Regions from separate parts of the Streptomyces sp. NPDC088817 genome, predicted to be linked through region 3. Evidence: riboswitches for the same ligand, from Rfam matches in the RefSeq annotation. Region 3 holds a riboswitch; each other region holds the start of a gene.
The links. Region 3 has a riboswitch for cobalamin ahead of ACIP4X_RS22000 ((2Fe-2S) ferredoxin domain-containing protein). Riboswitches for the same ligand answer to the same signal wherever they lie in the genome.

Region 1 (4,658 bases), on a different contig from region 3:
CATCCCGATCAAACTGGGCGGCTTCGGCGAGGTGTTCGCCAAGGCGGACCAGAAGTTCACCGAGGCGGGTTCGGGCGGTCTGGTGCCGGCGGCGGCCGGCCAGTGGACGTACGCCACGCTGGCCCTGGGCTCCGCGCTCGCGCTGTTCATGTACCCGCACTCGATCACCGCGACGCTGTCCTCGCGCAGCCGCGAGGTGATCCGCCGCAACACCACGATCCTGCCGCTGTACTCTCTGATGCTGGGCCTCCTCGCCCTGCTGGGCTTCATGGCGATCGCGGCGGGCGTGCAGGTGAAGAACGGCCAGCTGGCCATCCCGCAGCTCTTCGAGAACATGTTCCCGGACTGGTTCGCGGGCGTGGCGTTCGCGGCGATCGCCATCGGCGCGCTGGTGCCGGCGGCCATCATGTCGATCGCCGCCGCGAACCTGTTCACCCGCAACATCTACAAGGACTTCATCCGCCCGCAGGCGACACCGCGGGAGGAGACCCGGGTCTCCAAGATCGTGTCGCTCCTGGTGAAGGTGGGCGCGCTGGCCTTCGTCCTGACCATGGACAAGACGGTCGCCATCAACTTCCAGCTGCTCGGCGGCATCTGGATCCTGCAGACCTTCCCGGCCCTGGTCGGCGGGCTGTTCACCCGCTGGTTCCACCGCTGGGCGCTGCTGGCGGGCTGGGCAGTCGGCATGGTCTACGGCACGGTCGCCGCCTACGGGGTCGCCTCGCCCACGCAGAAGCACTTCGGCGGGTCGGCGAAGGAGATCCCGGGCCTCGGTGAGATCGGCTACATCGGGCTGACGGCGTTCGTGCTCAACGCGGCCGTCACGGTGGTCCTGACGTTCGTGCTGCAGGCGGTCAACGCGCCCCAGGGCGTGGACGAGACCCGTCCGGAGGACTACACGGCGGACGCCGGCGACCCGGGCGTCGAGGCGGAGCTCCCGCCGGCCACGGCGGCGGCCCCGCACTAGTGCCGCAACAGGCAGGGACACTCGCACGGAGCGTTCCAGGGGCCGTCGGAGAATTCCGGCGGCCCGCTGCCGTGCCCGTGCGGCACACTCGGGCGCATGGACTTCGTGATCCGGCCGGTCGAACCCGGCGAGTACGGCACCCTGGGTGAGATCACCGCCCGGGCCTACCTCCAGGACGGGCTCCTGGACTTCGGTGAGAGCGACGGGTATCTCGGCGAGCTGCGGGACGTGGCCAAGCGGGCGGCCGCCGCCGAGGTGCTGGTCGCGGTGGCGGACGGACAGGTGCTCGGCGGAGTGACCTTCGTCCCGGGCGCCGGCCCCATGGCCGACCTCGCCGGCCCCGGGGAGACCGAGATACGGATGCTCGCGGTCGCGCACGCGGCCCGCGGCAGGGGCGTCGGCGAGGCCCTCGTACGGGCCTGTACGGACCGGGCACGGGCCGTGGAGGGCTGTGTCCGCGTGGTGCTGTCCACCCAGAGCTCCATGCACACCGCCCACCGCATCTACGAGCGCCTCGGCTTCGTTCGCACACCGGGCCGGGACTGGAACCCGCTCCCCGAGCTGGACGACATCATGCTGCTCACCTACGAGTTGACATTCTGACACGCTCCGGAGTCGACGCGGCACAACATATGGGGGTGCCTGACTCGCTCAGCACAAGATGTATGCTCGTGCTCAATGTCGCCGCAGGGGAATCCGGTGCGAATCCGGAACTGTCCCGCAACGGTGTACTCGTGCACGTATGCCCCCAAGGCCCGTCACGAGCGTCAGTCCGAGGACCTGCCGACAGTGCGCCCGGCCGTCCGGTCCGGGTGCCCTGACGTCCGGGCTTCGCGGAATGGGCCGGTGGACGCGGCGCCGTGTGCGTTCGTGTGCCGCCCCCTGCCCTCGGCGAGGCCCCGTGCCGAGCGAGGGAGAGCTCCACGTGACCATCGCGCCAGCCGACCCGGTTTCAGTCGTAGCCACGGAAACCGACGGTCCAGGTGCCGTACTGCTGCGGACCCTGACCGAGCTGACCGCCGACCTCCCCGACGCCGACCCCGGCCGGGTCGCCGCCGCCGCGCTGCGCGGCCGGTCGGCGCGGGCCGACGAGGCCGAGTTGCGCGAGCTGGCCACGGAGGCGGCCGCCGGGCTCATCTCCGAGGACCCCGCCTACTCCCGGCTGGCGGCCAGGCTGCTGACCCTCGCCATCCGCGCCGAGGCCGCCTCCCAGGGCGTCGCCTCCTTCACCGACTCCGTCGTCGTGGGCCACCGCGAAGGCCTCGTCGCCGACCGGACCGCGGAGTTCGTGCGCGTCCACGCCGACCGCCTGGACGCGATGATCGACCGGGCCGCCGACGACCGCTTCGGCTACTTCGGCCTGCGCACCCTGCACAGCCGGTACCTGCTGCGGCACCCGATCACCCGCAAGGTGATCGAGACGCCCCAGCACTTCATGCTGCGGGTCGCGGCCGGTCTCGCGCAGGACGACACCGCGCGGTCCGTCGACGAGGTCGAGGCGCTCTACGGGCTGATGAGCCGCCTCGACTACCTGCCCTCCTCCCCCACCCTGTTCAACTCGGGCACGCGCCACCCGCAGATGTCGTCCTGCTACCTGCTCGACTCCCCCAAGGACGAGCTGGACTCCATCTACGAGCGCTACCTCCAGGTCGCCCGTCTGTCCAAGCACGCCGGCGGCATCGGCATCGCCTACTCCCGCATCCGCTCCCGCGGTTCGCTGATCCGCGGCACCAACGGGCACTCCAACGGCATCGTGCCGTTCCTGAAGACCCTGGACGCCTCGGTGGCCGCCGTGAACCAGGGCGGCCGGCGCAAGGGCGCCGCCGCGGTCTACCTGGAGACCTGGCACTCTGACATCGAGGAGTTCCTGGAGCTGCGCGACAACACCGGTGAGGACGCCCGCCGGACGCACAACCTCAACCTCGCGCACTGGATCCCGGACGAGTTCATGCGCCGGGTGAACGCCGACGGTCAGTGGTCGCTGTTCTCCCCCGCGGACGTGCCCGAGCTCACCGACCTGTGGGGTGAGGAGTTCGACGCCGCGTACCGGGCCGCGGAGGCGCGGGGCCTGGCGCGCAAGACCATGCCGGCCCGCGACCTGTACGGCCGCATGATGCGCACCCTCGCGCAGACCGGCAACGGCTGGATGACCTTCAAGGACGCCGCCAACCGCACCGCGAACCAGACCGCGGAGCCGGGCCACGTGGTCCACTCCTCGAACCTCTGCACGGAGATCCTGGAGGTCACCGACGACGGCGAGACGGCGGTGTGCAACCTGGGGTCGGTCAACCTCGGCGCGTTCGTGGCCGGCGGCGACATCGACTGGGAGCGGCTGGACGAGACCGTCCGCACCGCGGTCACCTTCCTCGACCGCGTGGTCGACATCAACTTCTACCCGACCGAGCAGGCGGGCCGCTCCAACGCCCGCTGGCGGCCGGTGGGCCTGGGCGCCATGGGCCTGCAGGACGTGTTCTTCAAGCTGCGCCTGCCCTTCGACTCCCCGGAGGCGAAGGCCCTGTCCACCCGTATCGCCGAGCGGATCATGCTCGCCGCGTACGAGGCGTCCGCCGACCTCGCCGAGCGCAGCGGCCCGCTGCCCGCGTGGGAGAAGACCCGTACGGCCCGGGGCGTGCTGCACCCCGACCACTACGACGTCGAGCTGACCTGGCCGGAGCGCTGGGCGGCCCTGCGCGAGCGGATCGCCGCCGTCGGCATGCGCAACTCGCTGCTGCTCGCGATCGCCCCGACCGCCACCATCGCCTCGATCGCGGGCGTGTACGAGTGCATCGAGCCGCAGGTCTCCAACCTCTTCAAGCGTGAGACGCTCTCCGGGGAGTTCCTCCAGGTCAACTCGTACCTGGTGGACGATCTGAAGGCGCTCGGCGTCTGGGACGCCCGCACCCGTGAGGCGCTGCGCGAGGCCAACGGCTCGGTGCAGGACTTCGCCTGGATCCCCGAGGACGTGCGCGGGCTGTACCGCACGGCGTGGGAGATCCCGCAGCGCGGCCTGATCGACATGGCCGCCGCCCGCACCGCGTTCCTGGACCAGTCCCAGTCCCTGAACCTGTTCCTGGAGACGCCGACCATCGGCAAGCTCTCCTCGATGTACGCCTACGCCTGGAAGCAGGGTCTGAAGACGACGTACTACCTGCGGTCCCGTCCGGCGACCCGGATCGCGCGCGCCGCCCGGGCCCAGGCCACCGTCCCCGTCCAGCAGGCGGCGCCGGACGCCGACGCGGTCGCCTGCTCCCTTGAGAACCCCGAGTCCTGCGAGGCCTGCCAGTAATGACCAGCGAGACCAAGAACCTGCTCGACCCCGGCTTCGAGCTGACGCTCCGTCCGATGCGCTACCCGGACTTCTACGAGCGCTACCGGGACGCCATCAAGAACACCTGGACCGTGGAGGAGGTCGACCTCCACTCGGACGTCGCCGACCTCGCCAAGCTGAGCCCGTCCGAGCAGCACCTGATCGGACGGCTGGTGGCCTTCTTCGCCACCGGTGACTCGATCGTGGCGAACAACCTGGTGCTGACGCTGTACAAGCACATCAACTCCCCCGAGGCGCGGCTGTACCTGTCCCGCCAGCTCTTCGAGGAGGCCGTGCACGTCCAGTTCTATCTGACGCTGCTGGACACCTACCTCCCCGACCCGGAGGACCGTACCGCCGCGTTCGCCGCGGTGGAGAACATCC
Region 2 (4,658 bases), on a different contig from region 3:
AGGGCAGCGGTGACGGCCGCGGCCGTCGCTTTGACTGTGGGCACGGCTCCAGTGTCCTGGCGCACCCGGTCACCGGCCAGTGGGACGGAGGGTCGGGGTGACATGTCCGCGCGGGTTCCATGAACAGCGGCGTTCATTCCCGCACGGCGCACCCGGCCCGCACCGCCCGCACGCGCCCTACGCCTGCCCCTGCCCCTGCCCCTGCCCCTGCCCCTGCCCCTGCTGTCCGTACCCCCGCAGCCGCTCCCCCGCCTCCGCCAGTTGCTCAGGCGTCAGCAGAGCCGGTGTCAGGCCGGGGACGCCGGAGGCCGCCAGCCACACCCGGCACATCCACTCCAACTGGGCCGTGCGGTCGTAGGCCTGGTCGAGGGTGGCGCCGTAGGTGACGGTGCCGTGGTTGCGCAGCAGGCAGCCGGTGCGGCCGGCGAGTGCGCGGAGCATGTTCCCGGCCAGCTCCTCGGTGCCGTACGTGGCGTACGGGGCCACGCGGACGGGACCGCCGAGCGCGCCGGCCATGTAGTGGATCGGCGGGAGTTCGGTGACGAGGGTCGAGACGGCCGTCGCGTGCACGGCGTGGGTGTGGACGACGGCGCCCGCGTCGGTGCCGCGGTAGACCGCGAGGTGCATGGGCAGCTCGCTGGTCGGCACCAGGGTGCCGACCACCTGCCGGCCGTCCAGGCCGACGCCGGTGACGTCGTCGTCCGTGAGCCGGTCGTAGGGGACGCCCGAGGGGGTGACCAGGATGGTGTCGCCCACGCGCACGGACACGTTGCCGGAGGTGCCGACGACCAGTCCGTCCGCCACCGTGCGGCGGGCCGCCGCGATCAGCGCCCGCCAGGCGCGTTCCGTCTCCCCGGGTTCGGTCATGTGCCGATCCTGCCAGGACGCCTGCCGCGAGCGACCGTTCCTTCCCACGGCACCACAGGAACGGACACCGCGATGACCGACTCAGTTCATCTTCTGTTCACTCAGGTTACCTACGTTCAACGCGCCAATGACGCTCGAACGATTGCCTGGGTAAATGGAAAGCTTCTCGCTGATCCTCGCGATGGTGGTGATCACCGCACTCGCGTTCGATTTCACGAACGGTTTCCACGACACCGCGAACGCGATGGCCACGACCATCTCGACCGGTGCACTCAAGCCCAAGGTCGCGGTGGCCATGTCCGCCGCGCTGAACCTGGTGGGCGCCTTCCTGTCCGTGGAGGTCGCCAACACGATCTCCAAGGGTCTCGTCGACGAGAACGGCATCCGTCCCGAAGTCATCTTCGCCGCCCTGGTGGGCGCGATCCTCTGGAATCTGCTGACCTGGCTGGTCGGGCTCCCCTCCAGCTCCTCCCACGCCCTCATGGGCGGTCTGATCGGCGCCACCGTCGCCTCGGCCGGCTTCGGCGCCGTGCACGGCGGCGCCCTGGTCACCAAGGTCCTGATCCCCGCGGTCGCCGCCCCGGTCGTCGCCGGTCTGGCCGCGCTGGTCTCGACCCGGCTGTCCTACGGCATCGGCAGGAAGTCCGACGGAAAGGCGGCCGAGAAGGGCCACCGCGCCGGACAGATCGCCTCCGCCGGCCTGGTCTCACTGGCCCACGGCACCAACGACGCGCAGAAGACGATGGGCGTCATCACCCTCGCCCTGGTCGCCGGCGGCGCCCTCGCCCCCGGCTCCAACCCTCCCACCTGGGTCATCCTCTCCGCGGGCCTCGCCATCGCGCTCGGCACCTACATCGGCGGCTGGCGCATCATCCGCACCATGGGCAAGGGCCTGACCGACCTTCAGCCGCAGCAGGGCTTCGCCGCCCAGACCAGCGCGGCCGCCGCCATCCTGGCCTCCTCCCACCTCGGCTTCTCCCTGTCCACCACGCACGTCGTCTCCGGTTCGGTGATGGGCGCGGGTCTGGGCCGCAAGGGCGGCGTTGTCCGCTGGTCCACCGCGACCCGCATGGCCGTCGCCTGGGCCCTCACGCTGCCCGCCGCGGCCCTGGTCGCGGCCGGCGCGGAGGCCGTGACGCGTCTCGGCGACTGGGGCACCTGGCTCGTCGCCGCGTTCCTGGTGGCCTCCAGCGCCGCGATCTGGAAGATCTCCCGCCGCGAGGTCGTCGACCACACCAACGTCAACGGCTCCGAGGAGCCGGCCGGCGTGATCACCCAGGCCATCGCCGCCGTCACCCCGCCCCCGGCCTCCCCGGCGGCCGAGGGCCTCACGGCCACGATCCCCGCCCCGGCCTCCGCTCCTGCCGCCGACCCCGCGCCCGTCGTGACGCCGCCGACCGCCGCCGTCTGAGCCGGCGACCCGGCAGAAGGAAGAGAAGCAGCATGAACATCGACTGGGCGGCCCTCGGCTCCGTCTTCGGCGTCAGCCTCGGCGTCACGGTGGGCCTCGTGGCCCTGTTCACCCTCGGCATCGCCGGACTCTCCCGCCGCGAGCGGGCCGTGGCCCAGGGCGACGGCGGCGGGGCCCTCGCGGTCACCGGCGCCTACGCCTGCTTCGCCGCGTGCGCCGCCGCCGTGGCCTACGGCATCTACCTGATCGTGGCCTAGCCCGGCCCGGAACCCGACACCTTCACCCGCCCATCCCTGACCGTCCCCGCGACGGCCTGGGATGGGCGGGTTTCGCCGTCCCGTGCGCCCCGTGGTGTGGGCCTCATCTCAGTACGCCTGCGCAGGTCAACAGCAGGTTGACGGGTGTTCGCGGAGCGTGGTGGACTTCCGGGGCCAAGTACGGCGGCAGGAGAGGAAGTCCGGTGCGAATCCGGCGCGGTCCCGCCACTGTGACCGGGGATGAACATCCCCGGGAGTCAGGAACTCTCACCGCCGGTCTCGTCGAACCAGGGCGTGGACACCCTGAGTGAGGACATTTCGCCATGCGCGGCTGCCGACCGAGGTACACCAGCGGCTCACCGACCGACCGCACGACCGGCTGACCCGATGGGTGCCGATCGCGTCTTCGCGTACGGCGCCACCGCCGGCCTCCTCGGTGACCTGCTCCTCGGCGACCCGCGCCGCGGACACCCCGTCGCCGTGTTCGGACGGGCCGCGGGCGCCGTGGAACGCGCGCTGTGGCGGGACCACCGCGGCCGGGGCGCCCTGCACACCGCCGTGTGCGTGGGCGGTGCCGTGTCGTCGGCCGCGCTGGCGGCGCGGGCCGTGCGTTCCTCCCGTACCGCGTCCGTCGCGCTGACCGCCGCCGCCACCTGGGCCGTCGTCGGCGGCACCTCCCTCGCCCGGGAGGCGCGGCAGATCGGGCGCGCGCTGGAAGCCGGGGACGTCGAGGGCGCCCGGGCGCGGCTGCCGCATCTGTGCGGGCGCGATCCGCAGGCGCTGGACGCCGACGGGATCGCCCGGGCCGTCGTCGAGTCCGTCGCCGAGAACACCTCCGACGCGGTGGTGGGCGCGCTGGTGTGGGGCGCCGCCGCCGGAGTGCCGGGACTCGTCGGCTTCCGCGCCGTCAACACCCTGGACGCCATGGTCGGGCACAAGTCACCCCGGTACCGCCGCTACGGCTGGGCCTCGGCCCGCCTCGACGACCTCGCCGGATGGCCGGGGGCACGGCTCACCGCCGCCCTGGCGGCCGTGGCGGGCGACGACCCGCGCGGTGCCGTACGGGCCTGGCGCGCCGACGCCGGCAAGCACCCGAGCCCCAACGCCGGCCCGGTGGAGGCCTCGTTCGCGGGGGCGCTCGGGGTGCGGCTGGGCGGCACGCTCGCGTACGGCGGGCGTGTGGAGCACCGCCCGGTGCTCAACGGCGCCGGACGCGCCGTCCGGCCGGGTGACATCGAGCGCGCGGTACGGCTCTCCCGCCGTGTGGGCTGGCTCGCGCTCGGCGTGTGCGCGGGCGCGCGGCTGCTGAAGAGAGGACGGACGTCATGAGGGGCGGTCTGCTCGTCGCCGGCACCACCTCCGACGCCGGGAAGAGCGTCGTCACGGCCGGGATCTGCCGGTGGCTGGTGCGCCAGGGCGTGAAGGTCGCCCCGTTCAAGGCGCAGAACATGTCCCTCAACTCCTTCGTCACCCGGGAGGGCGCCGAGATCGGGCGGGCGCAGGCCATGCAGGCCCAGGCGTGCCGCGTCGAGCCGACCGCGCTGATGAACCCGGTGCTGCTCAAGCCGGGGGGCGAGCAGAGCAGCCAGGTCGTGCTGCTGGGCAGACCGGTGGGCGAGTTGAGCGCCCGCGGCTACCACGGCGGGCGGCAGCAGAAGCTCCTCGGCACCGTCCTCGACTGCCTCGCCGAGCTGCGGAGCACGTACGACGCGGTGATCTGCGAGGGAGCGGGCAGCCCGGCGGAGATCAACCTGCGCCGCACCGACATCGTCAACATGGGCATCGCGCGCGGCGCGCGGCTGCCCGTGCTCGTCGTCGGCGACATCGACCGCGGGGGCGTCTTCGCCTCCTTCTTCGGCACCGTCGCCCTGCTGTCCCCTCAGGACCAGGAACTCGTCGCCGGGTTCCTCGTCAACAAGTTCCGCGGGGACGTCTCGCTGCTCGAACCCGGCCTCGACATGCTGCACGGGCTCACCGGCCGGCGTACGTACGGCGTGCTGCCGTTCCGGCACGGGCTCGGCATCGACGAGGAGGACGGACTGCGCGGGTCCCTGCGGGGCGCCGTACGGGAGTCCACCGTGGCCCCGCCGGTCGGCGAGGACGTGCTGCGGGTCGCCGTCTGC
Region 3 (4,658 bases):
CGTCGGTGACCTCGGCGAGGGTCCCGCAGGACCAGCGCGGGTCGCGGTCCTTGTCGATGACCTGGGCGCGGATGCCCTCCACCAGGTCGGGGCTGCTCAGGGTGGCGCAGGAGACGCGGTACTCCTGGTCGAGGACCGCCTCCAGCGATCCGAGACGGCGGGCGCGGCGCAGCGCGGTGAGGGTCACCTTCAGCGCGGTGGGCGACTTGGTGAGCAGGGTTTCGGCCGCCTCCTTGGCGGCGGGCTCCCCGTGATCGAGCAGTCGGCCCACGATGTCCTCGACCGTCCCGGCGTCGTAGCAGGAGTCGATCCACTCCCGCCGCCCCGCCAACTCCCCCTGCGGCGCGGGCCGGACATGGCGCGCGAGCACCTCCCACACGGGAGTGAGGGCGAGGTCGTCAATGAGGTCCGGCACGGAGGCCGAGGGGACGTAGTGGTCGGCGAGCCCGCAGAGCAGGGCGTCGGCGGCGCCGATCTGCGCGCCGGTCAGCGCGAGATGGGTGCCCAGTTCCCCGGGGGCGAGGGCCAACAGATGGGTGCCGCCGACGTCGGGGACGAAGCCGATGCCGGTCTCGGGCATCGCGATCCGGGAGCGCTCGGTGACGACGCGGACGCTGCCGTGCGCGGAGACGCCGACGCCGCCGCCCATGACGATGCCGTCCATGACGGCGAAATACGGCTTCGGATAGCGGGCGATACGGGCATTGAGGTGGTACTCGTCGCGCCAGAAGGCTGCCGCGGCGACGCCGTCCCCGTCGCGGGCGTCGTCGTGGATGGCGCGGATGTCGCCGCCCGCGCACAGGCCGCGCTCGCCCGCACCGGTGATGACGACGGTCTCCACGGCCGGGTCGTGCTCCCAGGCCGTCAGTGCCTCGTCGATACGGCGCACCATCTCGTGGGTGAGGGCGTTGAGGACCCTGGGCCGGTTGAGGGTGATGTGGGCGGCCCGTCCGGCGGTGTGGAACAGGACGGGTTCCTCGGTGGCGGTCATCCGAGCGCCTCCGTCAGGCCGTGGGCCACGATGACGCGCATGGTCTCGTTGGTTCCTTCCAGGATCTGGTGGACACGCAGGTCACAGACGATCTTCTCAGTGCCGTACTCGCTGAGGTAGTCGTCTCCACCAGGGCGATCGAACGAAACACGCCGGGCGCCGGAAATCAGCGGTTCCAGGGGTCTCCTACAGTCGATGTATGCGCATCGTCTCCCTGCTGCCCGCCGCGACCGACATCGTCGCCGAACTCGGCCTTTCGGAGCAGTTGGCCGGCCGCACCCACGAGTGCGACTGGCCGCCGCGCGAGGTCGCCTCCGTGCCCGTGGTGACCGGGGCGGACCTGGACCAGGACGCGCTCACCAGCCGGGAGATCTCCGACGCCGTCGGAGGGTCGGCGCACTCCGGTTCGTCGCTGTACACGCTGGACACCGAGGCTCTGGCCGCCCTGCGCCCCGACGTGGTGCTCACCCAGGACCTGTGCGACGTGTGCGCGGTGTCGTACGAGAAGGTCAGCCGGACCGTACGGCTGCTCGACGCCGGCACCTGGGTCCTCAGCCTGGAGCCGCGCACGCTCGACGACGTCCTGGACTGCCTGGTCACCGTCGGTGATCTGCTCGGTGTGAGCGAGCGCGCGCGGCGGCGCCGGGCCGAGTTGCGGGACCGCCTCGACCGGGTCCGCGGCGCGGTCGCCGGACTCGGCCGGCCCCGGGTGGTGGCGATCGAGTGGCTCGACCCGCTGTGGCCCGCCGGACACTGGGTCCCCGAGCAGATCACCACCGCCGGAGGCGAGCCGCTCCTCGCCGCCCCCGGCGAGCACACCAAGCCGATGACCTGGGAGGCGGTACGGGCCGCGCAGCCGGACGTCGTCCTCGTCCTGCCGTGCGGCTTTCCTCCCGAACGCACCCTGCGGGAAGCCTCGTTGCTCGGCGACCTGCCCGGCTGGGCGGATCTGCCCGCCGTCCCGTCCGGTCGCGTCCGGGTGCTGGACGGCCCGTCCTACTTCAACCGGCCGGGGCCCCGGGTGGTGCGCGGCGCCGAGATACTCGCGCAGGTGCTGCACGGCGTGCGGGCCGGCGACCCGGTCGCCCCGGCGGAGGCCCGGCCGTTCCCCGTCGGGTGACGACGGGCCGGTCTCCTCGGTGTACGGGCCTCCGCGCGAGCGCGTGACTCAGGACTCCGTGGCGCGTCGCGGCGGGGGGAAGGTGTACAGGTCGAGGATCTCCGGCAGGGGGGCCACCCCCGGACCACCGGCGCGCACCCAGGCGACGATGTCCTCCGTCGCGTCCGCGTCGTTGACGAGCCCGAGCCAGACCGGTCGCGCACCGGCCGCCCGGCCCTCGGCGGAGGGCTGGACCACGACGACGTTCGCCTGCTCGCACACGTCGAGGCATTCAGAGATGCGCATCGGCACCTCCGCGCGCAGCCGCGCGGTCTGCGTCGCGTGATCCACCCCGGTCACCTTGGCGCTGCCGCAGCAGCAGTCCCGGCACAGGACGACCCGGCACGGCACCGGACCGCTCCCCGCCACGGCACCGTCCGGCGCCTCGTCCGTCGGCTTCTCGGGCACGCCGCCCCACTCCCCTCCCGGGGAGATCCGCCCCGGTGTTCGTTCGAGGAGGCGACCGCGTGAGTCTCCTGGCTCCCGGGTCCTCGCTCGTCCCGCCTTCCCGCCCCGGACGGGGCAGTGGCGTTCCGGAACTCGCTCACCGGTCACAGTGGCGGGACCGCGCCGGATTCACACCGGCTTCCTCGGACCGCCGTCGCCTTTTGTCGCCGGTCATCATCCCATGATCGGTTCCGCCCCCCGCAACGGCCCGTTCCGCTCATCCCTGGCACCGCGGGCACCAGACCGTGCGGCGTCCGCCGACGCGGTTCGAGCACAGGGGCCGCCCGCAGCGAGGACACATCGGTACGCGGTCGTCCCGTTGTCCGGTGAGCCAGGACTCCCTCGGCGGCACGCACCCGGCACGGACGGACGACTCCAGGACCCTGCCCATCCCCGCATGGACACGTCGAAGCGCGGTCTCGCCCAGCTCCCCCGCCGGAGTCCGGGGTGCCACCCGGGCCCGCCAGAGGATCTCGTCGCACAGGAGGTTCCCGAGACCCGCGATCACGGACTGGTCCATCAACGCGCTCTTGACGGCGCGCCGCCGTCCCGACAACAGGTCCCGGAACTCAGCCCGGCTCACGGTCAGGGCGTCGGGCCCCAGACCGTCCACGATCCGCGCGAGCTGCGCTCCGTCGGCCAACCGCACGCCTTGGAGCTTGCGTTGATCGCGATAGCGCAGATGCCGGGCGTCGTCGAGCGTCAGCACGATGCGGTCGTGCGGCGCGAGGGGCTCGTCCGGGGCACAGCACCGCAGTGATCCCGTCATGCCGAAGTGCCAGACCAGCCAGACCAGTACGGGACCGTCGTCGCCGACCGGCACGAACAGCCACTTGCCGTGCCGCCACGCCTGACCCAGACGCCTGCCCGTCAGCTCCCTCCGCAGCCGCCGCGCGCTGACACCCCGGAGCACCCCGGTGTCCCGCACCTCGACGTCCGTGACACACCGCTGACAACCGCAGGTCATCAGCACCTCGCGGAATCCCTCGACATCCGGCAGTTCGGGCATGCGTTCGCCCCGATCGGCTCGTTCGTCGCGGCTCTTCGTCGTACGTCGTCGGCGTACGGTCATCGACGTATGGTCGTCGGCGTACGGTCGTCGGCCCGCCGCACGCGGAGACGGGTACCCGCGGAGGGCGACCGCACGCACTCGTCGTTCCGCCGCAGCCACGATGCCCCGAGGCAGGACGCACCGAGGCAGGACGCATCGGGGCACGGTGCCCCGATCGGACGTCCGCCGGTTTCGGCCTGCGGCCCGACCGGGATACCCATGGCACGTGATCCCGTCCAAGGTCGACGACACGCTGCCCGAGCTGGCTCCCTTCGTCCACGCCGTACAGGGCCGAAGGCCCGACGACGGCACGTGGTGCGAGGCGTGGACGGTACGCGACATCCTGGTCCACCAGACGGGGAACGCCGAGGAGCCGGCCCGGGTACTGCGAGCGTTTCACGCGGGCACACCGGTCGAGACCAGGAGCTTCGCGCACGAGGCTCCCTACCGGCGGATGTCGGACACCGAACTCTGGGCGGCGTTCTTGACCAACTGTGAACAGCTCACCGAGGTCGCGGCGGCCGCGGCACGGGACCTGTCCCCGGACACGGAAGTGATGTGGACCGGCCGGTCCGTGTAGGTCCCCTTCTTCGCGGAACACATGCGTGAGGAACTGATCCTCCACCGCTGGGACCTGACCGGCGACGACCGGACGGCCGTGCGGTCCCTCAACGAGTCGTGGATGACCGAGCACAGCGTGGTGTCGGTGGGCCGGCCCTTGCTGGTCCGGGGCCGCGCCGGTCTGAACCTGGGCCCCGAGGGGCGGGTCGAGGGCCGCCTGCGTACGCCGGGCACCGACGACATCGTGGTGACGGCCGACGCCGACGGCGGCACGATCCGGTTCGCCGCTCCCGAGGGCCCGGCCACGATCGAGAGCGACGCGGCCACCCGCGTCCTCCTCCTGTGGGGCCGCCGCCCCGCCGACCCCGCCCGCCGACCCCGCCCGCTGGCACAGCACCGCAGGCCCGGAGGCACTGCGGAGCGTACGGGCCCTCCTCGGCGGCTACTGA

Region 1: another riboswitch for cobalamin. It lies ahead of ACIP4X_RS07135 (ribonucleoside-diphosphate reductase subunit alpha); the one in region 3 lies ahead of ACIP4X_RS22000 ((2Fe-2S) ferredoxin domain-containing protein).
Region 2: another riboswitch for cobalamin. It lies ahead of ACIP4X_RS00290 (cobalamin biosynthesis protein); the one in region 3 lies ahead of ACIP4X_RS22000 ((2Fe-2S) ferredoxin domain-containing protein).

What each region holds. Positions count from the first base shown of each region.
Region 1 covers NZ_JBIVJN010000003.1:211,483-216,140, forward strand. Annotated here, with positions in the region: gene mctP (monocarboxylate uptake permease MctP) at 1-967, shown strand, start outside; gene ACIP4X_RS07130 (GNAT family N-acetyltransferase) at 1,064-1,570, shown strand; cobalamin riboswitch at 1,616-1,770, shown strand; gene ACIP4X_RS07135 (ribonucleoside-diphosphate reductase subunit alpha) at 1,893-4,253, shown strand; gene ACIP4X_RS07140 (ribonucleotide-diphosphate reductase subunit beta) at 4,253-4,658, shown strand, end outside.
Region 2 covers NZ_JBIVJN010000001.1:52,016-56,673, forward strand. Annotated here, with positions in the region: gene ACIP4X_RS00270 (alpha/beta fold hydrolase) at 1-44, opposite strand, end outside; gene ACIP4X_RS00275 (class II aldolase/adducin family protein) at 178-867, opposite strand; gene ACIP4X_RS00280 (anion permease) at 1,022-2,278, shown strand; gene ACIP4X_RS00285 (hypothetical protein) at 2,311-2,535, shown strand; cobalamin riboswitch at 2,679-2,823, shown strand; gene ACIP4X_RS00290 (cobalamin biosynthesis protein) at 2,923-3,864, shown strand; gene ACIP4X_RS00295 (cobyric acid synthase) at 3,861-4,658, shown strand, end outside.
Region 3 covers NZ_JBIVJN010000011.1:274,478-279,135, reverse strand. Annotated here, with positions in the region: gene ACIP4X_RS22015 (enoyl-CoA hydratase/isomerase family protein) at 1-991, opposite strand, end outside; partial or broken gene ACIP4X_RS22010 (acyl-CoA dehydrogenase family protein) at 988-1,122, opposite strand; gene ACIP4X_RS22005 (cobalamin-binding protein) at 1,191-2,111, shown strand; gene ACIP4X_RS22000 ((2Fe-2S) ferredoxin domain-containing protein) at 2,160-2,558, opposite strand; cobalamin riboswitch at 2,620-2,742, opposite strand; gene ACIP4X_RS21995 (DNA-formamidopyrimidine glycosylase family protein) at 2,815-3,606, opposite strand; gene ACIP4X_RS21990 (maleylpyruvate isomerase N-terminal domain-containing protein) at 3,875-4,228, shown strand.